3 regions of the Polycladomyces abyssicola genome follow, and region 1 is predicted to be linked to each of the others. Evidence: riboswitches for the same ligand, from Rfam matches in the RefSeq annotation. Region 1 holds a riboswitch; each other region holds the start of a gene.
The links. Region 1 has a riboswitch for cyclic di-AMP ahead of sleB (spore cortex-lytic enzyme). Riboswitches for the same ligand answer to the same signal wherever they lie in the genome.
Positions count from the first base shown of each region.

Region 2: another riboswitch for cyclic di-AMP. It lies ahead of ectA (diaminobutyrate acetyltransferase); the one in region 1 lies ahead of sleB (spore cortex-lytic enzyme).
Region 3: another riboswitch for cyclic di-AMP. It lies ahead of KI215_RS11095 (APC family permease); the one in region 1 lies ahead of sleB (spore cortex-lytic enzyme).

Region 1 is NZ_AP024601.1:2,547,288-2,550,793, reverse strand. Features, by position in the region: gene KI215_RS12795 (HAD family hydrolase) at 1-906, shown strand, start outside; gene KI215_RS12790 (superoxide dismutase) at 1,205-1,822, shown strand; cyclic di-AMP (ydaO/yuaA leader) riboswitch at 1,958-2,107, shown strand; gene sleB (spore cortex-lytic enzyme) at 2,110-2,838, shown strand; gene KI215_RS12780 (FMN-dependent NADH-azoreductase) at 3,014-3,506, shown strand, end outside.
Region 2 is NZ_AP024601.1:2,849,221-2,852,726, reverse strand. Features, by position in the region: gene ehuD (ectoine/hydroxyectoine ABC transporter permease subunit EhuD) at 1-182, shown strand, start outside; gene ehuA (ectoine/hydroxyectoine ABC transporter ATP-binding protein EhuA) at 202-1,035, shown strand; cyclic di-AMP (ydaO/yuaA leader) riboswitch at 1,223-1,362, shown strand; gene ectA (diaminobutyrate acetyltransferase) at 1,614-2,108, shown strand; gene ectB (diaminobutyrate--2-oxoglutarate transaminase) at 2,123-3,406, shown strand; partial or broken gene KI215_RS14180 (ectoine synthase) at 3,424-3,506, shown strand, end outside.
Region 3 is NZ_AP024601.1:2,197,568-2,201,073, reverse strand. Features, by position in the region: gene KI215_RS11100 (class I SAM-dependent methyltransferase) at 1-73, shown strand, start outside; gene KI215_RS11095 (APC family permease) at 134-1,954, opposite strand; cyclic di-AMP (ydaO/yuaA leader) riboswitch at 2,051-2,186, opposite strand; gene KI215_RS11090 (DNA internalization-related competence protein ComEC/Rec2) at 2,367-3,506, shown strand, end outside.

The sequences.
Region 1 (3,506 bases):
GTACAGATGACGTTTTCCCTGCAGTGGCTCCGCTTGCTGAAACAAATTCAAGCCGAGCGGCCGGAGTGGGTGGCGGAAGCGATGAGCGGCCCCGTCACAGCCGATGTGTTGCGCCAGTTGGGCGGACGGTTGCGTGAAGCGGGCATCATGTATGAGCCGCAGTTTGACGCGTTCATCCCGGCATTGGCCGAATCCAATGTCACCAAACAGGAATTGATCGCGTATTTCAATACGTTGGCGAAAGCGTGGTTGGGTATGGAAACCGAGGCGTTCTCGCCCAAAAGCGCGTTGTGGGAGCTGGGGCGTCATGTGTTCCAGGAATGGTATCTGGGTGACGACCGATACCGGCAGGTGGAAGACAAGGCACCGGCCACACCGGGCAAAAACGGATTTTTGCACCAGGAGATTCCGCTGGCCGATCCCCGGAAGATTAGACAAGTGCTGGACGGGTTACGGAGAGAGGGTATCGTGTTGGGATTGGGAACCGGCCGTCCGCTGATTGAGACGGAAGTGCCGCTTACCGCCCTCGGATTGTATGATGCGTTTGACCCGGAACGGATCGTCACCGCAGATGATGTGATTCAGGCTGAACAGGCGCACCCGGAACATGCCCCGCTCGGTAAACCGCAACCGTACACATATTTAAAAGGATATTTCGGTCGGAGCAAAGCGGATGCAGAGGTGCTCACCGTCGATTTGCCTTTGTCCAAAGGCGAAGAAGTGTTGATCGTGGGGGATTCGATTGCCGATTTGTTGGCAGCCCGAAAAATGGGTTGCAAGTTTGCAGCCACGTTGACGGGATTGACCGGAGAGGCCGCGCGAGCCAAGTTTGAGGAGTTGGGCGCCGATTATATTGTGCGCGATGTGACAGAATTGTCTCGCGTTATCAGCGGAACCGGACGGTAAACCGACGTTTGCAACAAAGTGATAGCCTGTCCGATCACCCTTCAGGTGGCCATTTTTTCCCAAGTGAAGAATCGGAAAAGCGCAGGACTCTATCGCGGGCATTATCCTGTTGAGTGAAGCGTACTATGCCCGCTTCCTGCGATTCCGGTTCAGGATTCTCAACAAAAGTCCACTTTTCATACATTTAAGTTGACTATAATTCCACGTTTTTTGCATAATAGAATCGGGAAGGATAAAAACTGCCCGTCCTTTTTCGAAGAAGAAAAAGGACCAAATCCTACATATTGGAGGGTGAATCATGGCCAAGCACGAACTGCCTGCATTGCCGTATGCCCATGACGCGTTGGAGCCGTACATCGATGCGCAAACGATGGAAATTCACCATGGCCGGCATCACGCCACATATGTCAACAACTTGAATGCGGCGTTGGAAGGTCACACCGCCTTGGCGGAAAAATCCATTGAAGACTTGTTGCGCAACATTGACCAAGTACCGGAAAGCATTCGTACCGCTGTGCGCAACAACGGAGGCGGTCATGCGAACCACAGCCTGTTCTGGCAAATCATGAGTCCGAATGGTGGCGGTGAACCGAGCGGGGAGCTGGCTAACGCGATCAACCAAGCTTTCGGCAGCTTCGACCGATTCAAAGAAGAATTCACCAAAGCGGCAACCACCCGTTTCGGTAGCGGTTGGGCTTGGCTGGTCGTGAAAAAAGACGGTTCCTTGGCCGTGACGAGCACACCGAACCAAGACAGCCCGCTGATGGATGGCGACACGCCGATTTTGGGCTTGGACGTGTGGGAGCACGCCTACTATCTCAAATATCAAAACAAGCGTCCGGAATACATCAAAGCGTTCTGGAACGTGGTAAACTGGGACGAAGTCGCCAAACGGTACCAAGCGGCGCGCGGATAAAAAGGACGGAAAAAAGCACGGTGGGGAAGATTCCACCGTGCTTTTTTGTTGTGTAATTTCCAAGGAAATACATACCTTACATTCTAATCATTTTCGCTTGAAAGGTTTCCATATCCAACTTATAATGGTCAACGTGTATCAGACAGGCCGAATCTCCGTGTCGGTGTTCGGCGCGGGGTACGGGGGATGCAATCATTGTTGGGGTGAAGCCGCCATTTCGGCGGCCGGGATTAACTCCTTTCCCGAACCCGTCAGCTAACCTCGGAGGCTTTGAAAGGAGGCATAACATGTCTATTTGGAAAAAGTGGGCGTGGTTGCTCACTGGAGCAGTAGTTGCGGTGATCGTTGCAGCGGTTCCGTTTGGAAGCGGAAAGGCGGAAGCCGCTGCACCGACGATGATACAATACGGCAGCAATAACGGAGATGTCTGGGATTTGCAATATCGCTTGCAACAGCTGGGGCTGTACCGTGGCAAGCTGGACGGTATTTACGGTTTGAAAACGGAAAAAGCGGTTATCCAGTATCAGATTCATCATAAATTGCGAATTGATGGCATTACCGGCCCCCAAACGTGGGGATCGTTGAAGCGGCATACAGTGTCCAAACAGACGGTATCCAAAAAAGCACACAAGCAGCCTCTTCATTCTGTAAATTCCCGTTTTTCTAAAAAAGACATTTCGTTGATTGCACGAGCTGTATACAGTGAAGCACGAGGTGAACCTTACAAAGGGCAAGTGGCTGTAGCCGCTGTAATTTTGAACCGGATTGATTCACCGGAGTTTCCGAAAACAGTAAGCGGTGTGATTTTCCAAGACGGTGCGTTTACGGCGGTACAGGACGGGCAGTTCTGGTTGAGCCCCAACAGTACAGCCTATCGCGCTACGATGGATGCGATCCGAGGATGGGACCCGACAAACGGTGCACTGTACTATTTCAACCCGGACACCGCAACTTCTGATTGGATCTGGTCTCGCCCGCAAATCAAAAAAATCGGAAAGCATATTTTCACGAAGTGACGAGGAAAAGCCCGTTCCCATGGGGGACGGGCTTTTCTTATTGAGTAAAAACCGGCGTGTCCGGAAATATTTTGAGAGGAGATGTTTATTTATTTTTAGCTTGACAAAAGTAAGTATATAAATGCATAATATCAACGTAACTAAAGTTAGTTTAATGAAAGGAAGGAAGGCTCACATGGCGACGGTTTTGTACATCACTGCCAATCCCAAACCGGAAGATCAGTCGTTCAGCCTGCAGGTGGGACAGGCATTTTTGAATACCTACCGGGAGGCCCATCCCGAAGATAAAATCGTCGAGTTGGATGTGTACAAACTGGACATCCCCTTCTTGGACGAAGATGTTTTCAGTGGTTGGGGCAAATTGCAACAGGGAACCGCGTTTGAGGAATTGTCTGCAGAAGAGCAGAAAAAAGTGGGACGGATCAATGAGATCGTCGATCAATTTGCAGAAGCGGACAAATACATCTTCGTCACCCCGATGTGGAACTTCAGTATTCCTCCACGGATGAAAGCGTATATTGACTCCATCTGTATCGCAGGCAAAACATTTAAGTACACCGAAAACGGTGCAGTCGGTCTGCTGAAAGGTAAAAAAGCTGTCCACATCCAAGCGCGTGGTGGCATCTACTCCGAAGGCCCGACAAAGGACTTCGAGTTCGGTGACCGTT
Region 2 (3,506 bases), 300 kb from region 1:
CGGCAATCACACTGATTGAGTTGCTGAGTCAAGCACAAATTATTGGCTCCAATTCATTCCGCTATTTGGAACCCATTACACTTGTGGGGGTATTTTTCCTCATATTGAGTTACCTTTCCTCACTCTTGGTACGACGCTTGGAATCAAGGCTCAAAATCAATCAAAAAGGATTAATTAACTGAGGGAAATGAGGTTATGCGTATGAAATCGGATAATATAAAATCCATTACGGTTCAACCGGAACCAATTGTGCGTTACCGAAAGGTCAGCAAGTTTTATGGCGAGACTCAAGTATTACACGAAATCGATTTCGATTTGGCTCCGGCAGAAAAAGTAGCAGTCATTGGGCCGAGCGGGTCCGGCAAGACTACATTTGCCCGTATTTTGATGACGTTGGAAAGGCCGACGTCGGGGACGATTGAAGTAGACGGTGAGTTGCTCTGGCACAAAAAAAAGGGTGGAAAGCTTGTTCCGGCTGATGAAAAGCATCTGCATCAAGTGCGCGGCAAAATTGGAATGGTGTTTCAGCAGTTTAATCTGTTTCCGCACATGAACATTTTACGAAATGTGACGGAGGCTCCGATCAAGGTATTGGGATTATCTAAGGAAGAAGCGACAGAGCAGGCCAAAACAATGCTTGAAAAAGTGGGGTTGCTGGATAAGATGGACGCTTATCCATCACAATTATCTGGCGGCCAGCAGCAACGGGTGGCGATTGCCCGTGCCTTGGTGATGCAACCCAAGATCATGTTGTTTGATGAGGTGACATCTGCGTTGGACCCGGAGCTTGTCGGCGAGGTGCTCGGGGTGATCAAGGAGATTGCTGCTGAAGGGAATATGGCGATGTTGTTAATTACGCATGAAATGGGTTTTGCCCGGGAAGTGGCGGATCGGGTCGTTTTCTTTGACGAAGGACGAATTATGGAAGAAGGACCCCCGGAAAAGATTTTTGGTAACAGTCATCCGAAAAGTCCACGCTTAAGTAAGTTTTTGGGCAGTTTCTGTGAGCAGACTTTAGGGTCGATGTCCAATTAGAGATGAATATCAGTGGAATGAAGCGTGAAAGGGAGCATAGATCAATTAATCCGATCTGAATACAGGAGAACAAGTATGTTTGGAAAATAACGGAATTTATCGGCGGTGAGTAATTGCGGGGAATATGGTAATATAAAGAATATGAAAATTATTAACTATTTATTGAATAAAAATGTTTATTTTGACAATTAAAGATATCCCGTATTTCGATGGAAACGGGGGAACCAAGTGTTGGGGGAATTCCGGTTAGACACCGGAAGGGATGTAAAGCACTTTTCTGCCATCCTGCCCGCCAGCCAGCCTCGTCGGCTGGAGCTGGGAGATCCAAGGGATCTGCCCTTTTGCACCGGACTGATGTTTCCGATGCAAGAGAGAGCGGATCAGAGTCTTTACCTGACCCATACGGATTTCACAAGACGGACCGGTACAGACTTTTTCCTTGGAATTTGGTTCCTGGGAGAAAGTTTGCACCGGTCTTATCTTTTTCAATCGGCGATGACGCGCTATGCGTGAGGTTTTTGGCATAGTGTCGAGCCGTCGGTACTGGTGAGGAGGTGATAAATCTGGAAACCGGGTTGATGAACAAAGTAGTGCTTCGCCAACCGCAGGTAGCGGATGGAACCAGTATCTGGCACCTGGTTAGGGATACCGGAGTGTTGGACGTCAATTCCCCTTACAGTTATCTGATGCTGTGCAAGTTTTTTTCGGATACTTGTGTGGTGGCCGAACAGGAGGGACAAATCGTCGGTTTTGTGTCAGCGTTTCGACTACCGGCAGACCAGCAAACCCTCTTTGTGTGGCAGGTGGCGGTGGCCGAGTCTCAACGGGGCAAAGGGTTGGGAAAGGCACTCCTGAAAGCGTTGATCCGTCGGGAAGCTTGCAAGAATGTCCGTTACCTTGAAGCAACTGTCTCTCCGTCGAATCTTTCATCCGAGGCTTTATTCCGGGGATTCGCACGGGATTTTGCAACGCGCTGCGAAGTTTCGGAGTGTTTCCCCGCCCATCTGTTTCCGGGGGGAAATCATGAGTCGGAGATGACATTTCGGATCGGACCATTTCGTTATCAAACTTAACCAGGGGGGATTTGGTGAAAGTTGTAGAGGAATTACGTTCACCATTGAAGGTTTTTGAAACTTTGGAATCAGAGGTTCGTAGTTACTGTCGAAGTTTTCCAACTGTCTTTGCAAAAGCGAGCGACTATCAGCTGTGGGATCGGGACGGCCGGGAATATGTCGACTTTTTTGCCGGTGCTGGAGCGTTAAACTACGGTCACAATAATCAACGGATCAAGGCCAAGCTGATCGACTATTTGATGGATGATGGTATTACGCACAGTCTTGATATGGCGACAGAAGCAAAAGAGAAACTGCTGGAACGATTTCATGATGTCATTTTAAAGCCGCGAAAGCTTCACTATAAAGTGATGTTTCCGGGACCGACAGGCACCAATTCGGTGGAAAGTGCGCTGAAACTAGCCCGCAAAGTAACCGGTCGGGATTTGATCATGAGTTTCACAAACGCGTTTCATGGCATGACAATCGGTTCCCTGTCGATTACCGGGAACGAATCCAAGCGAAAAGGCGCTGGTATTCCACTAACGAATTCGATCTCAATGCCGTTTGACAGTTATTTTGGCAGCGAGGCCGACACGGTCAGTTACATTGAGCGTTTTCTCGAAGATAATGGCAGCGGCATTTCTCTCCCTGCAGCCATTATCCTTGAGACCGTTCAGGGTGAAGGCGGAATCAATGTGGCCAGTTTTGAGTGGCTCCGCAAAATTGAAGAACTGTGCCGACGCTGGAATATCCTGTTGATTGTCGATGATGTACAGGTAGGATGTGGACGAACAGGGCCATTCTTTAGCTTTGAACCGGCCGGCATCTATCCTGACATCGTCTGTCTGTCGAAATCAATTGGAGGATATGGCATCCCGTTGGCCATGACCTTGATCAAACCTGAGTATGATTTGTGGGAACCGGGTGAACATAACGGCACTTTTCGGGGCCATAACTTAGCTTTCGTCGCTGCAACAGAAGCACTCAGTTACTGGGAAGACGACCAGTTCAGCCGAGAAATCCTGGAGAAGGGAGAGAAAGTCAGACTCTTCCTGGAAATGCTTGCACAAAACTATCCCGAGATGGAAGCTGAAGTGCGAGGAAGAGGGCTTCTCCAGGGAATTAAAATCGGCGTTGACGGGTTAGCTGAAAAAATATGCGCGGCCGCGTTTGAACGGGGATTGATTATGGAAACTTCTGGTCCCAACAGTGAAGTCGTGAAAATCATGCCTCCTTTAACAATTGATGAAAAGGGACTTGAAAAGGGACTGACCATTCTCGAGGAAAGCTTTCAGTGGTGTAAACAGATGATTTGAAAAGGAGACATGAAATCATGATCGTCAAACATCTGAATGACATCATCGGAACGAAAGATGACGTGGATACTGAGACGTGGAACAGCCGCCGTTTGCTTTT
Region 3 (3,506 bases), 350 kb from region 1:
TCTGGTGGTGGAAAAGGTGGAATCCCACTGGGCGGGTGTAGTTCATCTGGTGTGGGCGAAACCGCGAAAGTGATGTGAACGAATGAAAGCCCGACCTGCCATCCGGCGCAGATCGGGCTTTTTTTTGACGGATTTATTTGCGCAGATGGAACGGCACTGTGGAGACGATGACGTCTTTTCTCAACAACAGCAGGAAACGGAGCCATAGCGCAGATTGGTTGTGCAAAAAGCGCTGCCACCACCTGCGTGGGATGAATTCGGGGATCAGGACGGTAATCAAGTTGTCCCCAACCCGTTCCTGAACCAGGTCGATGAATCGGAGCACGGGACCGTTGACGCTCCGGTAGCGGGAGCGAGTAACAACGAGGCGGACGCCGGGATTCCATTGCTCCCACTTTTTCTCCATCTTGTCCGCATCCTCCTCGGTAAAGGCCACGTGAATCGCCACGATGTCATCCCCGATTGTCTTGGCGTAGGCGATCGTGTTGCGCACGACGCGGCTGATGCCCCCGACGGGAATGATGATGACATGATCTTTCTTTTCCGGCTTGTCGGCAGTGATGTCGATGCGAAGCTCTTCGGCAACAGCCTCATAGTGTTTTCGAACTTGATAAAAGGCGAAGATGAACAGCGGGATCACCAATACCACGATCCAAGCGCCTTCCGTAAATTTGGTGACGGCGAATATCAGCAGGACGATAAACGAGACGACCGCACCCGCAGCGTTGATCGCTATTTTACGCATCCAGCCCGGGTTGCGCTGCTTCCACCTGCGTACCACCATCCCGGTTTGTGACAAGGTGAACGATAAAAAGACGCCGATCGCATACAGGGGGATTAATCGTTCCACCTCTCCCTCAAACGCCACGATCAGTCCGATTGCGGCCAAGGCCAACACGATGATGCCGTTTGAGTAGTTGAGCCGGTCTCCGCGGGAAGCAAACATCCGCGGCATGAATTTGTCCTTGGCCATGATGGAGGCCAACAGCGGGAAGCCTGCGAAGGCAGTGTTGGCGGCCAGAATCAGGATCAGTGCTGTGGTCCCCTGGATGTAGTAATACGGCAACGTTCTGCCGAACGTCTCTTCGGCAATCTGGGAAAGCACCGTCTCCGTCGGACTGGGTGTGATGTGGTACAAATATGCCAGCAGGCTGGTACCACCGAACAACATGGCCAGCAATAAGCCCAGAAGCGCCAAGGTACGCGCCGCATTTTTCGTCTCCGGTTTACGGAAGGTGGGAGTGGCGTTGGAGATCGCTTCGACGCCGGTCAATGCAGAACATCCCGACGAGAACGCACGCAATAACAGAAACCATCCGAGACCAGCCGGAAAGGTGTGTGTCACTGGCGGGACGTTAGCAGGAATGCCATGGACCGCCACATTTCCCAACCCCACGAGCACCAAACCCAGCATGCCGAGGATAAACAGGTAGGTGGGGAATGAGAAAATCGTGCCGGATTCGCGTAAACCCCGTAAGTTGAGGAGCATGATGAGAAGGACAAAGAAAACGGAAATGAGCGTACTGTGCTTGTGTAAAACCGGGAACGCCGAAGTGATCGCGTCTGTCCCGGCCGAAACACTGACTGCCACTGTCAGTGTATAGTCGATCAACAGCGACGCACCGGCGATCAACCCTGCAAACCAACCCAGGTTGTCTGTCGAAACGATGTAGGCACCGCCCCCTCCTGGGTATTCGTGGATAATTTGCCGGTAGGAAAGGATGAGCAGTGTCAACAATCCGATAATCGCGCCGGATATGGGCAATGAATACCAAAGTGCCAGTGCGCCAATCGGAGCGAGTACGGTTAAAATCTGCTCCGTACCGTAAGCGACGGACGACAGCGCGTCCGATGACAATATTGGGAGTGCTTTCCAAACCGGCAGTTTTTCCTCCTGCAGTTGCTCAGTGCGAAGCGGGCGCCCGATGATCAAACGCTTCAGCGAGGATAACATCACATACACCTTCCCCAGATGGATTCCGTTTTTGTTTCAAACACAAAAAGCCATTGAAGTGTCCACTTCAATGACTTTCGGTCATGTGAAGAAGCACACTTCCCTCTCAGCACGCTTACGAGGTTAGCTGACGGATTCGGGTCCGTGAGAGTGACCCTACCGGTGAAGACACCGGATTCACCCCAAAAAAATTGGTTCCCCCGTTCCTGTACGGATTCAGCGCTCGGAGTGTGAAATTGTCAGTTATTAGGTTTTGTCATGATTAGCATTCTAATCCGTCTGACGGAAACTGTCAATCAATAATTTTCAACAGAACCGTAACAAATGGGCAACAGTTTTTGTCGAATCAGGAGGGTTTTTGTCGGGAATTGCGGAAAGGATATACCATTTCATTCCTTTCCTGGAGGTTGTGATGAAAGTTCCGGTGGGTTGGTTGGCGGGTGGATGGATAGGAGGCATCGCCGTTGTGTTGACAGGGGGAAGCGGGTATGAAGGATGGTGGTGGTTAGGGGCAGGAGTGCTCGGGATAGCAGGAGGGTGGTTGTGCCTGTGGCGGTGGCGGATGTGGACGACGACATGCACAGTACTGGCTTTTTTTGCCGGAGCCGCCTATACGTCATGGGTGGATACTCACAATGTCTCGTCCATCGATGATCGGTTGACTGATCAAGTCGGGATCAAGCTGCATGGGGTCGTCCAGTCCGCTCCTGAGGTGGATGGAGATCAGCTCACCTGTATGGTGAAAGTCTACCGGTTGGAGGTGCGTGGTGCCTTTCGACGCTTGACTGGTGAAAAAGTGTTGTTGCGTCTTCGATTACAATCTCAGTCGGAGTTGCGGACGGTTCGCGATTGGACGAGTGGGACGCGGCTGTCGGTGAACGGTGTACGGTTGACTCGCCCGGATCCGGCGAGAAATCCTGGCGGCTTTGATGCACGGGCGTTTTATCGCCGTCAATTTGTGCATTGGATCGCGTCGGCTGACGGGCTTCGCGGGGTTTCGGCGGAACAACCGCCCCCATGGGATGTATTCGCATGGGCAGACCGGATTCGGCGGAGCGGGGGCGACACGTTGGCGCAACTCTATCCTGAGGAGATATCCGGTTTGATTCGCGGATTGGTGCTGGGAGAGAGGAATGCGGTGCCGGAAGAGATCGACAGCCTGTTTGCCGAATGGGGACTGACGCATTTGTTGGCCATTTCAGGGATGAATGTGGCCGTCTTCGTTGCGGGCGTGTACGGTTTGTTGACCCGATTGCGCTTAACGCGTGAAGTGGCTGGCGGACTCACGATCGTATCGTTGCCGATATTTGCATGGGTAACAGGCGCGGAAGCATCCGTTGTCCGGGCGTCCCTGATGGCCGGGTTCGCCCTCGTTGCCACGGTTTTCGGCATGTGGCACAACCGACTGAGCTTTTTGTTTCTGGCAGGATGGTTGATGCTGTTGTGGAATCCGTATCAGCTTCTGGAGGCGGGGTTTCAGCTGACCTGTTTGATCACGCTCGGCTTGCTGGTGGCGGTCGAACCACTCAGTAGCCTGTTTCCATTACCGTGG